2 regions of the Micromonospora sp. DT201 genome follow, and region 1 is predicted to be linked to the other one. Evidence: riboswitches for the same ligand, from Rfam matches in the RefSeq annotation. Region 1 holds a riboswitch; the other holds the start of a gene.
The links. Region 1 has a riboswitch for ZMP and ZTP ahead of ACLQ28_RS12085 (bifunctional 5,10-methylenetetrahydrofolate dehydrogenase/5,10-methenyltetrahydrofolate cyclohydrolase). Riboswitches for the same ligand answer to the same signal wherever they lie in the genome.

Region 1 (4,591 bases):
CATCGTCGGGGTCGGTCACGTCGAGCGGGTTGAGGTCGAGGCCGGCCCGCCACACCACCTGGGGTACGCGCGTCGGCGGCACCAACCCGCTTGCCGCGCACTCCAGGACCGGCTCGCCGGACCCGACCTGATGCTCGCCGTAGCGGTACGCGTACCGGTCGGGATAGAGGCAGAGCCCGGCAGACGCACCGACCTCCAGCAGGGCAAGGGGCTGCGGCAGAGCGGCGAGCACCGGCAGCAGGGCTGCGCAGCGGCCGCTCTCGTTCGTCTGGGTGGCCCGGGTGCGCAGCTGCGCCTCAACGGCGGGCCAGTGCGTCACCGTGTAGTCGAGGAAGGCGACCGGGTCGTCGACCGGGCCGCCGAGCCAGCGGACGACGCCGAACAGCAGGTTCGGCTGTCGTTTGGCGGGTGGAAGCGTGCCGAGCAGGGCGAGCAGGGCGTCGTCGTGGGCCACAGCGTGCGACAGGCGCTCGTACGTGGGCGACAACCCGCGCACCTCGCGGCTACCGAACCTGACGTATGCCTCGGCGGTTGTCATGCCCCTCATCGTCGCAGCCGTTTCACGGCATTTCAGCCCCCGTTGACGTGCGTCGCCTCACCCGCCTCGTAGAGTGCTGCGGCGGCCGGAACGTTGAGCAGCAGCTCAGCCGACCGGCAGAGGTCAACGGAGAGGTACGTGTCGTGCAGGGTGAAGGTGTTCGGGTACTGATCGTTGGCGGTGGTGTCGCGGGATTGGCGACGGTGGCCGCGTTGCGGGGTTGGGGCGCGACGGTCGACGTGGTCGAGCGGGCACCCGGGCCGACCGACTCCGGCACTGGCATCTACCTCACCGGCAACGCGACCCGCATGCTCGACGTACTCGGTCTGCGGGAGCCGGTCGCCGACGTCGCCGTGGAGATCACGCGGCAGCGCAGCGCCAACCAGCGCGGCCGTCGCCTCTTCGACATCGACGTGACCGCGCTGTGGCAGGGCGTCGGCCCGTGTGTGTCGCTGCCCCGGGCGCAGTTGCACCGGGCGCTGCTCGCCGGTGTCGGCGACGCGCCGATCCGCTGGGGCCGCCAGCCGGTCGCGCTCGCCGAAGAGGGCGACCTGGTCGCCGTCGAGTTCGACGATGGCAGTACGCAACGGTACGACCTGGTGATCGGCGCCGACGGGGTGAACTCGACGGTCCGCCGGCTCACCTTCGACGGTCAGGCGGCCCGCGACCTCGGCCAATACGCGTACCGGTGGGTCGCTCCCCGCATCGACGACGAGCCGGTCTGGTCGGTGCAGTTGGGGCGCGGTCGGCAGTTCCTCACGATCCCGATCAGCGCCGAGCAGACGTACTGCTACTACAACGACGGCCCGGTGGTCGACCGGCCGGGCTGGCGTGAGGAGCTGGGCGCGACGTACACCGACCCGGTCGGCGTCATGCTCAAGGCCCTCGACCACGACGACAGCACCCTGCACGCCGGGCCCAACCAGGAGGTCGTGCTCGACTCGTGGTCCCGGGGGCCGGTGCTGCTGATCGGCGACGCCGCCCACGCCACCTCGCCGAACATGGCCCAGGGCGCGGCGATGGCCCTGGAGGACGCGGTCGTGCTCGCTTCGTCGTTGGCCACCGCCGGGTCCATCGCCGAGGCCCTGCGCGGGTACGAGGCGCGGCGCCGCCCGCGTACGAACTGGGTGCTCAGCCAGACCCATCGCCGCGACAAGGCCACCGGGCTCCCGCCCACGCTGCGCGACCTGGTGATGCGCCGCCTCGGCGAGCAGATGTTCCGCTCGAACTACGGGCCCCTGTTCGCCCAGCCCTGACCGGTCCGAGCTGACCGGTCGAGGCTGGGCGTGCCCAGCACCGCTCAGGGCAGCTGGCCCGGCCGTCGGCGCCGGGAATCACATACATCCGCATTGGCACGAGAAACGAGTTTGTTTTTCCCGCCGCGTTCAGCAATAAAGAAATCGCTATGTATACGTGCATGGATGCAGCACGGAAACCGGGCTACGTGGTGTTAGTCACGGCTGCACCGTCGACGCCGGGCTTGTGGCTCGGCTCATAGTCGACCGCACCTTGCTACCCGAAAGTAGCGGCATATATTTCCGCTGTCGCCGGTCGGGATGGGCGCTGCGCTGATACGCGACGGCGCGTGGCGGCAACGCACTCCAGATCCGATCATTTGAATCCATGCGGGCAGGAACATTATCTTGAACAGCATTCCGTCGCTTCTTCTCGTACACGGCGCCTGGCACGGGCCCTGGGCCTGGCAGTCGCTCGTCGAGCAGTTCCCGGATATCGAGATCCACACCGTTGCGCTACCCAGTAGCGGCAACGACCCCGCTGCCCTCGGGGACCTCTACGACGACGCGGCCGTGGTCAAGGCCGCCGTCGCCGCCATCGACGGCCCGGTCGTGGTCGTCGCCCACTCCTACGGTGGTGCCCCGGTCACGGAGGCGCTCGCTGCCGCGGACAACGTACGCCGAATTGTTTATCTCGCTGCTTTTCAGCCGGACGTCGGCGATTCGCTCTTCTCCACCGCCGGTGGCGTTGCTCCGCCGTGGTGGGAGGTGCACGAGCGGACGGACCTGAAGGGCAAGGGTCACATCGAGCCATCGCAGCCCCGAGAGGTCTTCTACGGCGACGTCGATCCGGAGATCGCGGAACAGGCCATTGCACGACTCGGACTCCAGTCCTGGGCCTCGACGCAGCAGCCGCTGACCGAGGCGGCGTGGCGCACCATTCCCAGCACCTACATCATCTGTGAGGCCGACAACGCTCTTCCGCCCTTCGCCCAGGAGCTCATGGCCAAGCGGGCCGAGCGGGTGTTGCGGATGAACTCCTCGCACTCGCCGTTCCTTTCTCAGCCCGTCGAGTTGGCCGCGCTGATCCGGGCGGAACTCTCCGCCTGACGCACGCGGCGCGGGTAGCGGGTGGGCGCGCCCGCCCGCCCGGCTCCGTCGACGGCACCAATGCCGACGAGCGATATACCTCAGAGTCATTAATATGACTCTGAGGTATATCGACGAACGGCACCATGCCCCCGGTGCGGGTCTGCCCGGCACTCAAGGGCTCTGCTGGTCCAGGTGGGCAGTCGCCCTGGTCATGCGGCATTATCGAACCACCGGCGACTGGCGGCACGGGGATGGTGCAACCATCGGGGAGCCTCTCGCGGGCGTCGACCGCCTGGGCGCCTGCGTCGAGGGACCGTCATGACCACGACCAGCAAATCCGTAGAACACCACACCCCGTCGGGCCCAGCCCGACTCCTGCCGGGTGCACCCGTCGCCGAGGCCGTCCTGGCCGAGACCGCCGCCGCAGCCGCCCGCCTACGCAGCCGCGGGATCACACCGAGCCTCGCCACCATCCTCGTCGGCGACGACGACGCCAGCGCCGGTTACATCGCCATCAAGCAGCGTCAGGCCGCCGCGCTCGGGTTCGCGTCGCCGCACGTGCATCTGCCTGCCACCGCCGCCCAGGCCGACCTACACCGGTCCATTGCCCGATTCAACGCCGATCCCGCCGTGCACGGACTGCTCGTGCAGTACCCCGTTCCGGGGCATCTGGACTACGACGCGGCGCTGCAGACCATCGACCCGGACAAGGACGTCGACGGCATGCATCCGCTGAACATGGGGCGTCTCGCCGTCGGCCTGCCCGGCCCGCTGCCGTGCACTCCCGCCGGCATCGAAGCCCTCCTGGCGCACTACGAGATCCCGGTCGCCGGTCGTGAGGTCGTCATCCTCGGCCGGGGTGCCACCCTTGGCCGACCCCTGGCGATGCTGCTCGCCCAGAAGCGCCCGACCGCCAACGCCGCCGTCACCGTCGTACACACTGGCGTGCCCGACTGGGCCCGCTACACCCGCCGCGCCGACATCCTCGTCGCCGCCGCCGGCGTACCCCGGATCGTTCAGCCTGAGCACGTCAAGCCCGGCGCCGTCGTCATCGGTGCCGGCGTCCGGTACGAAGGGCGGCGTCTCCTACCGGACGTGGACGAAGCGTGCGCCGAGGTCGCCGGCGCCATCACGCCCCGGGTTGGCGGGGTCGGTCCGACCACCGTCGCGATGCTGTTCCGCAACGCCGTACGCGCCGCCGAACGCGCGAGCCAGTAGCCCGGTCACCGCCGCAGGTATGCCGCCGGCCTCGGCATGATCAGGGCAACAACACGAACACCTGGATAAGGCGCTGCCCCGACTCCCACGAGGGAAGCCGGGGCAGCGCCCGCGTTTCGCGTTACGTCAGCTGCAGCCGCTGGTGGAGCCGCAGCCCTCGCAGACGTAGCAGCTACCGGCCGGGCGCATCTTCGTACCGCAGGTGAAGCAGAGCGGTGCGTCGGCGGCCTTGCCGATCACGGCCTCCAGCAACTCGGTGCTGGAACCCACGCTCGGAGCCGGCTTGGCGGCGGCCACGTCGGCCATCTCCTGGGCCGGCTGCGCGACGGCCTCCGGCTTGGCCGGGGTCTCCACCGGTGCCGAGGACGCCATCGCGGTGAGCTCCACACCAGTGACCGCGGCAGCTTCCGCGTCGGCCTCGGCCCGCAGTTGGGCGGCCCGCTCGGACGCGGTGAAGATGCCCAGCTCGGCACGGCGCTCGTACGGCAGGAAGTCCAGCGCCAGGCGA
Region 2 (4,591 bases), on a different contig from region 1:
GTGCGGTGCTGCTCGCCGGGGTGGCCGCGCTGCGCGCCGGTGCCGGGGTGCTCCAGCTCGCCGCCGCCGAGTCCACCGCCGCCACGCTGAGCATCCAGGTGCCCGAGGCACTGGTGGTCGGGCTGCCGGAGACCCCCGACGGCGCGGTCGCCGCAGACCGGAACGGCCAGCTCGACGAGTTGGTCGCTCAGGCCGACGTGGTGGCTGTCGGGCCCGGGCTGAAGGCGATCGACGAGACCAACCGATTGCTGAGCCTGGTCCTGGACGCTGCCCGGCCGCAGACGTCGCTGGTGCTCGACGCGTACGCCCTCGGTGCGCTCAGCCACGCACCGGACCTGCTGGTCGGCTCGGGCCGGCCCGTGGTGCTCACCCCGAACGTCACCGAGGCCAGGCACCTGCTCGGGCGCGACCCGGGCGACGACCTGGACGCCGAGGCGGCCGAGTTGGCCGTCCGGTACGAGGCGGTCGTCTCGCTCTACGGGCACGTGGCCGCCCCGGACGGGCGTGGTTGGCGGGAGGAGAGTGGCGACGCCGGGCTGGGCACCTCCGGCAGCGGGGATGTGCTCGCCGGGTTGCTGGCGGGGCTGTTGTCGCGCGGCGCGGACCCGGCACAGGCCGCCTGCTGGGGCTCGTTCGCGCACGCGGTGAGCGGCCAACGTCTGGTCCCCCGGTACGGCCGAATCGGCTTCCTCGCCCGGGAGCTGCTCGACGAGATCCCCGGAACGCTGGCCACCGCCTGAGCGGCTGATATCCACTGTTTCCGCATTTGACCTGCTGGGTACCGGATTCACACCAGACGAGATCAGGGAGGTCATACCCGTGTCGACCGATGCCATCGTCCTGCTCAAAGAGGACCACAAGGAGATGCGCCGCCTGTTCAAGGCCTTCCAGGATGCCGAGGAGGGGCCGGCGAGCCAGCGGCAGAAGCATGGATGCCACCGATGAACGCTTCAACGCCAAGACGACGGTGCTGATCGAGAACGTCACCCACCACGTCGAGGAGGAAGAGGAGGAGTGGTTCCCCAAGGTCCGCGACGCCCTGGGTCGCAAGCAGTTGCAGGAGATCGGCGAGAGGATGATCGCGCTACGGGCGGACGCCCCGCGCACCCCCACCGCTCCGAAGGCGATCAAGAAGGCGATCGACGCGGTGACCGCCTGATCACCCTTCAACTCGTTACCGGCAGCGGTAACCGCTCCCCACCGTGTGCCCGACGTCGACCGCCCAACCCTCCGGTCGCCGGTGTACGGAGGTCCGCCCGGGACGGCCCCGGCCAGCCCGGTAGGATCACACCGGGCCGTTACTGGCGCGTTGGGATGGACAACCATCGGGGAGCGGCCCCGTCACGAGGACGTTTGCCGAGCGCCTGGGCCTTCCCGCACGTCTGTTGGAGGTCGCATGTCGCGCAACGCCGAGTCCACCGCATTCCGTAGTGCCCTTGAGGTGATCCGGGCTGTCGAGCCACGGGTGGCCGACGCCATCGGCGCCGAGCTGACCGACCAGCGGGAGTCGCTCAAGCTCATCGCCAGCGAAAACTACGCCTCCCCGGCGACGCTCCTGGCCATGGGCAACTGGTTCAGTGACAAGTACGCCGAGGGCACCGTCGGGCGCCGCTTCTACGCCGGCTGCCAGAACGTCGACACCGTCGAGGCACTCGCCGCCGAGCACGCCCGGGAGCTGTTCGGTGCCGCGCACGCGTACGTGCAGCCGCACTCGGGCATCGACGCCAACCTGGTCGCGTTCTGGGCGGTGCTGGCCGACCGGGTGGAGTCCCCCGCGCTGAAGAAGGCCCAGGTCCGCCAGGTCAACGATCTCACCGAGGCCGACTGGTTCGCCCTGCGGCGGGAGCTGGGCAACCAGCGGATGCTCGGCATGTCGCTGGACGCTGGCGGCCACCTCACCCACGGCTTCCGGCCGAACATCTCCGGCAAGATGTTCGACCAGCGCAGCTACGGCACCGACCCGACGACCGGCCTGATCGACTACGACCGGGTGGCCGAGGTGGCCCGCGAGTTCAAGCCGCTGATCCTGGTCGGCGGCTACTCGGCGTACCCCCGGAAGGTGAACTTCCGGATCCTGCGGGAGATCGCCGACTCGGTCGGCGCCACCTTCATGGTCGACATGGCGCACTTCGCCGGCCTGGTCGCGGGCAAGGTGTTCACTGGCGACTTCGACCCGGTGCCGCACGCGCACATCGTCACCACGACCACCCACAAGTCGCTGCGCGGCCCGCGCGGCGGCATGGTGCTCTGCCAGCCGGAGCTGGCCGACCAGGTGGACCGGGGCTGCCCGATGGTGCTCGGTGGCCCGCTGCCGCACGTGATGGCCGCCAAGGCGGTCGCCCTCGCGGAGGCCCGCCGCCCCGACTTCGCCGACTACGCCCAGCGGATCGTCGACAACGCGCAGGCCCTCGCCGAAGGGCTGCTGCGCCGGGGCGCGAAGCTGGTCACCGGCGGCACCGACAACCACCTGGTGCTGATCGACGTGTCCGGCTACGGGCTCACCGGCCGGCAGGCCGAGCAGGCGCTGCTCGACTCGGGCATCGTCACCAACCGCAACTCGGTCCCGCAGGACCCGAACGGGGCCTGGTACACGTCGGGCATCCGGATCGGCACCCCGGCACTGACCACCCGCGGCCTGGGCACCGCCGAGATGGACCAGACCGCGGAGCTGATCCACACCGTGCTGGCCCAGACCACCGCCGGCGCCAACGCCGACGGCACGGCCTCGAAGGCCAAGTACGTCCTCGACCCCGACCTGGCCGACAAGATCGCCCGCCAGGCCACCGATCTGCTGGCCCCGCACCCGCTCTACCCGGCCATCGACCTGGCCTGACAGCTCGTCCGGGCGGCTCACGGACACCGAGGCGCCGGGATCACTGGGCGTAACGCCGCCGGTGGCACTCGCCTGAATGAGCGATATACCGCTGAGTCATAGTTATGACTCAGCGGTATATCGCTCTTCGAGTCAGCTGCGCACCTCAGGCCAGGGGACGCTTGAGGTGGTAGCGGTGGACTTCGGTGCTGCCCTGGACGTTGTTCACGTCTTCGGCGGCGGAGACCAACTCCCACCCCTCCCGGCCGGCGATATTGAGGTGCGCGATGGCGGTGTCACCGAAGGCCGTGATGTCCTTGCGTGACCCGTCCGGGGCGTACCAGACGAACGAGACATGGAAATTGCGGCCCTGTCCCTGATAGCGGCGGACGAGCAGGGCGTACTCCCAGGCAACCATGTGGCCCATTATGACCGTCCACCCAGGACGGCGGTACGCAGGCCGTCGCGCATTGCCAGCCGGTGAACGCGGTGTGTCAACCCACGAGTTGAACCGGTCGTTGCTCAGCCCATCTCGACCGTGCGCAGGTCTCCCGCCGCCGCCGGGTCGGGGCAGCCGGCCAGGGTCAGCGCGTCGGTCAGCTCGGCGGCGAGCAGGGCCAGCGCGTCCCGGGCCGCGCTCTGACCACCGACGGCCAGCGCCCAGAGCAGCGGCCTGCCGACCAGAACCCCGGCCGCCCCCAGCGCGAGCGCCCGCAGCACGTCGGTGCCGCTCCGGATGCCGCTGTCCAGCAGCACCTGGCACCGGTCGCCGACCGCGTCGACGACCTCCGGCAGCATGGTGATGCTGGCGGGCGCCCCGTCGAGTTGCCGGCCGCCGTGGTTGGAGACGACCACCGCGTCCGCGCCGATCCGCACCGCCTCGACCGCGTCACGCGGGTCCAGCACGCCCTTGACCACGAGTGGCAGGTCGACCTGCTCCCGCAACCAGGCAAGGTCCGCCCAGCGCAGCGCCGGCGCGAACGACGTGGCGACCGCGGACACTCCCGGTGCGCCAGCGTGCGCCAGGGCACCGCGGCCGTCCGGCAGATTCGCGGCGACCACGTCGGCCGGCAGCCGGAACTCGTTGCGAAGATCCCGGGGGTGTCGGCCGAGCACCGGGACGTCCACGGTGAGCACCAGTGCCCGGCAACCCGCAGCGACGACCCGGTCCAGTAGGTCACGGACCAGGGCACGCTCACGCAGCCAGTACAGCTGGAACCAGACCTCCGCGCCCGCACCGGTGACCTGTTCGATCGGGGTGCTGCCCAGCGTGCTGGCCACGTAGGGCACGCCGGCTGCACCGGCAGCCGCCGCGAGGGCCAGCTCCCCGTCCGGGTGCACCAGTCGCTGGTACGCCAGGGGCGCCACCCCGACCGGCATCGCGTACGGGCGGCCGAGCAGTTGGGTGCGGAGGTCGACGGTGCCCACCCCGCGCAGCACCCGGGGCAGTACCGCGATCCGATCCAGCTCGCGACGGTTGGCAGTCAGGGTCACCTCGGCCGCGCTGCCGCCGGCGGCGTAGTCCCAGACATCGGGTGGCAGCACCACCCGGGCCCGTTCGGCGTAGTCGGCGAGCGACACCGTCGGTCGATCGGTCAGCATCGGCTCAACCACCTCGCACCCCTGTGCCCACCCTCGGGCCGTCCGCTGGCGGTTTCCACGCCGACAATGGTTTAGAAACCTAGCCCCGCCGACGATGAGCGTCAATCGAGGTGATCAAGGGGCGCGAATTCGGTTGCGGGGCACCAGGCAGCCCCCGCAGGCTCGAACGGATGAGCG

Region 2: another riboswitch for ZMP and ZTP. It lies ahead of ACLQ28_RS11320 (glycine hydroxymethyltransferase); the one in region 1 lies ahead of ACLQ28_RS12085 (bifunctional 5,10-methylenetetrahydrofolate dehydrogenase/5,10-methenyltetrahydrofolate cyclohydrolase).

Annotation. Positions count from the first base shown of each region.
Region 1 covers NZ_JBNCKP010000005.1:91,900-96,490, reverse strand. The annotation lists gene ACLQ28_RS12100 (DUF2332 domain-containing protein) at 1-538, opposite strand, end outside; gene ACLQ28_RS12095 (FAD-dependent monooxygenase) at 682-1,794, shown strand; gene ACLQ28_RS12090 (alpha/beta hydrolase) at 2,182-2,883, shown strand; ZMP/ZTP riboswitch at 3,089-3,170, shown strand; gene ACLQ28_RS12085 (bifunctional 5,10-methylenetetrahydrofolate dehydrogenase/5,10-methenyltetrahydrofolate cyclohydrolase) at 3,184-4,083, shown strand; gene ACLQ28_RS12080 (vitamin B12-dependent ribonucleotide reductase) at 4,210-4,591, opposite strand, start outside.
Region 2 covers NZ_JBNCKP010000004.1:395,338-399,928, reverse strand. The annotation lists gene ACLQ28_RS11335 (NAD(P)H-hydrate dehydratase) at 1-740, shown strand, start outside; gene ACLQ28_RS11330 (hypothetical protein) at 820-945, shown strand; gene ACLQ28_RS11325 (hypothetical protein) at 929-1,159, shown strand; ZMP/ZTP riboswitch at 1,288-1,377, shown strand; gene ACLQ28_RS11320 (glycine hydroxymethyltransferase) at 1,397-2,833, shown strand; gene ACLQ28_RS11315 (hypothetical protein) at 2,979-3,239, opposite strand; gene ACLQ28_RS11310 (alpha-hydroxy acid oxidase) at 3,335-4,414, opposite strand; gene ACLQ28_RS11305 (aminoglycoside phosphotransferase family protein) at 4,585-4,591, shown strand, end outside.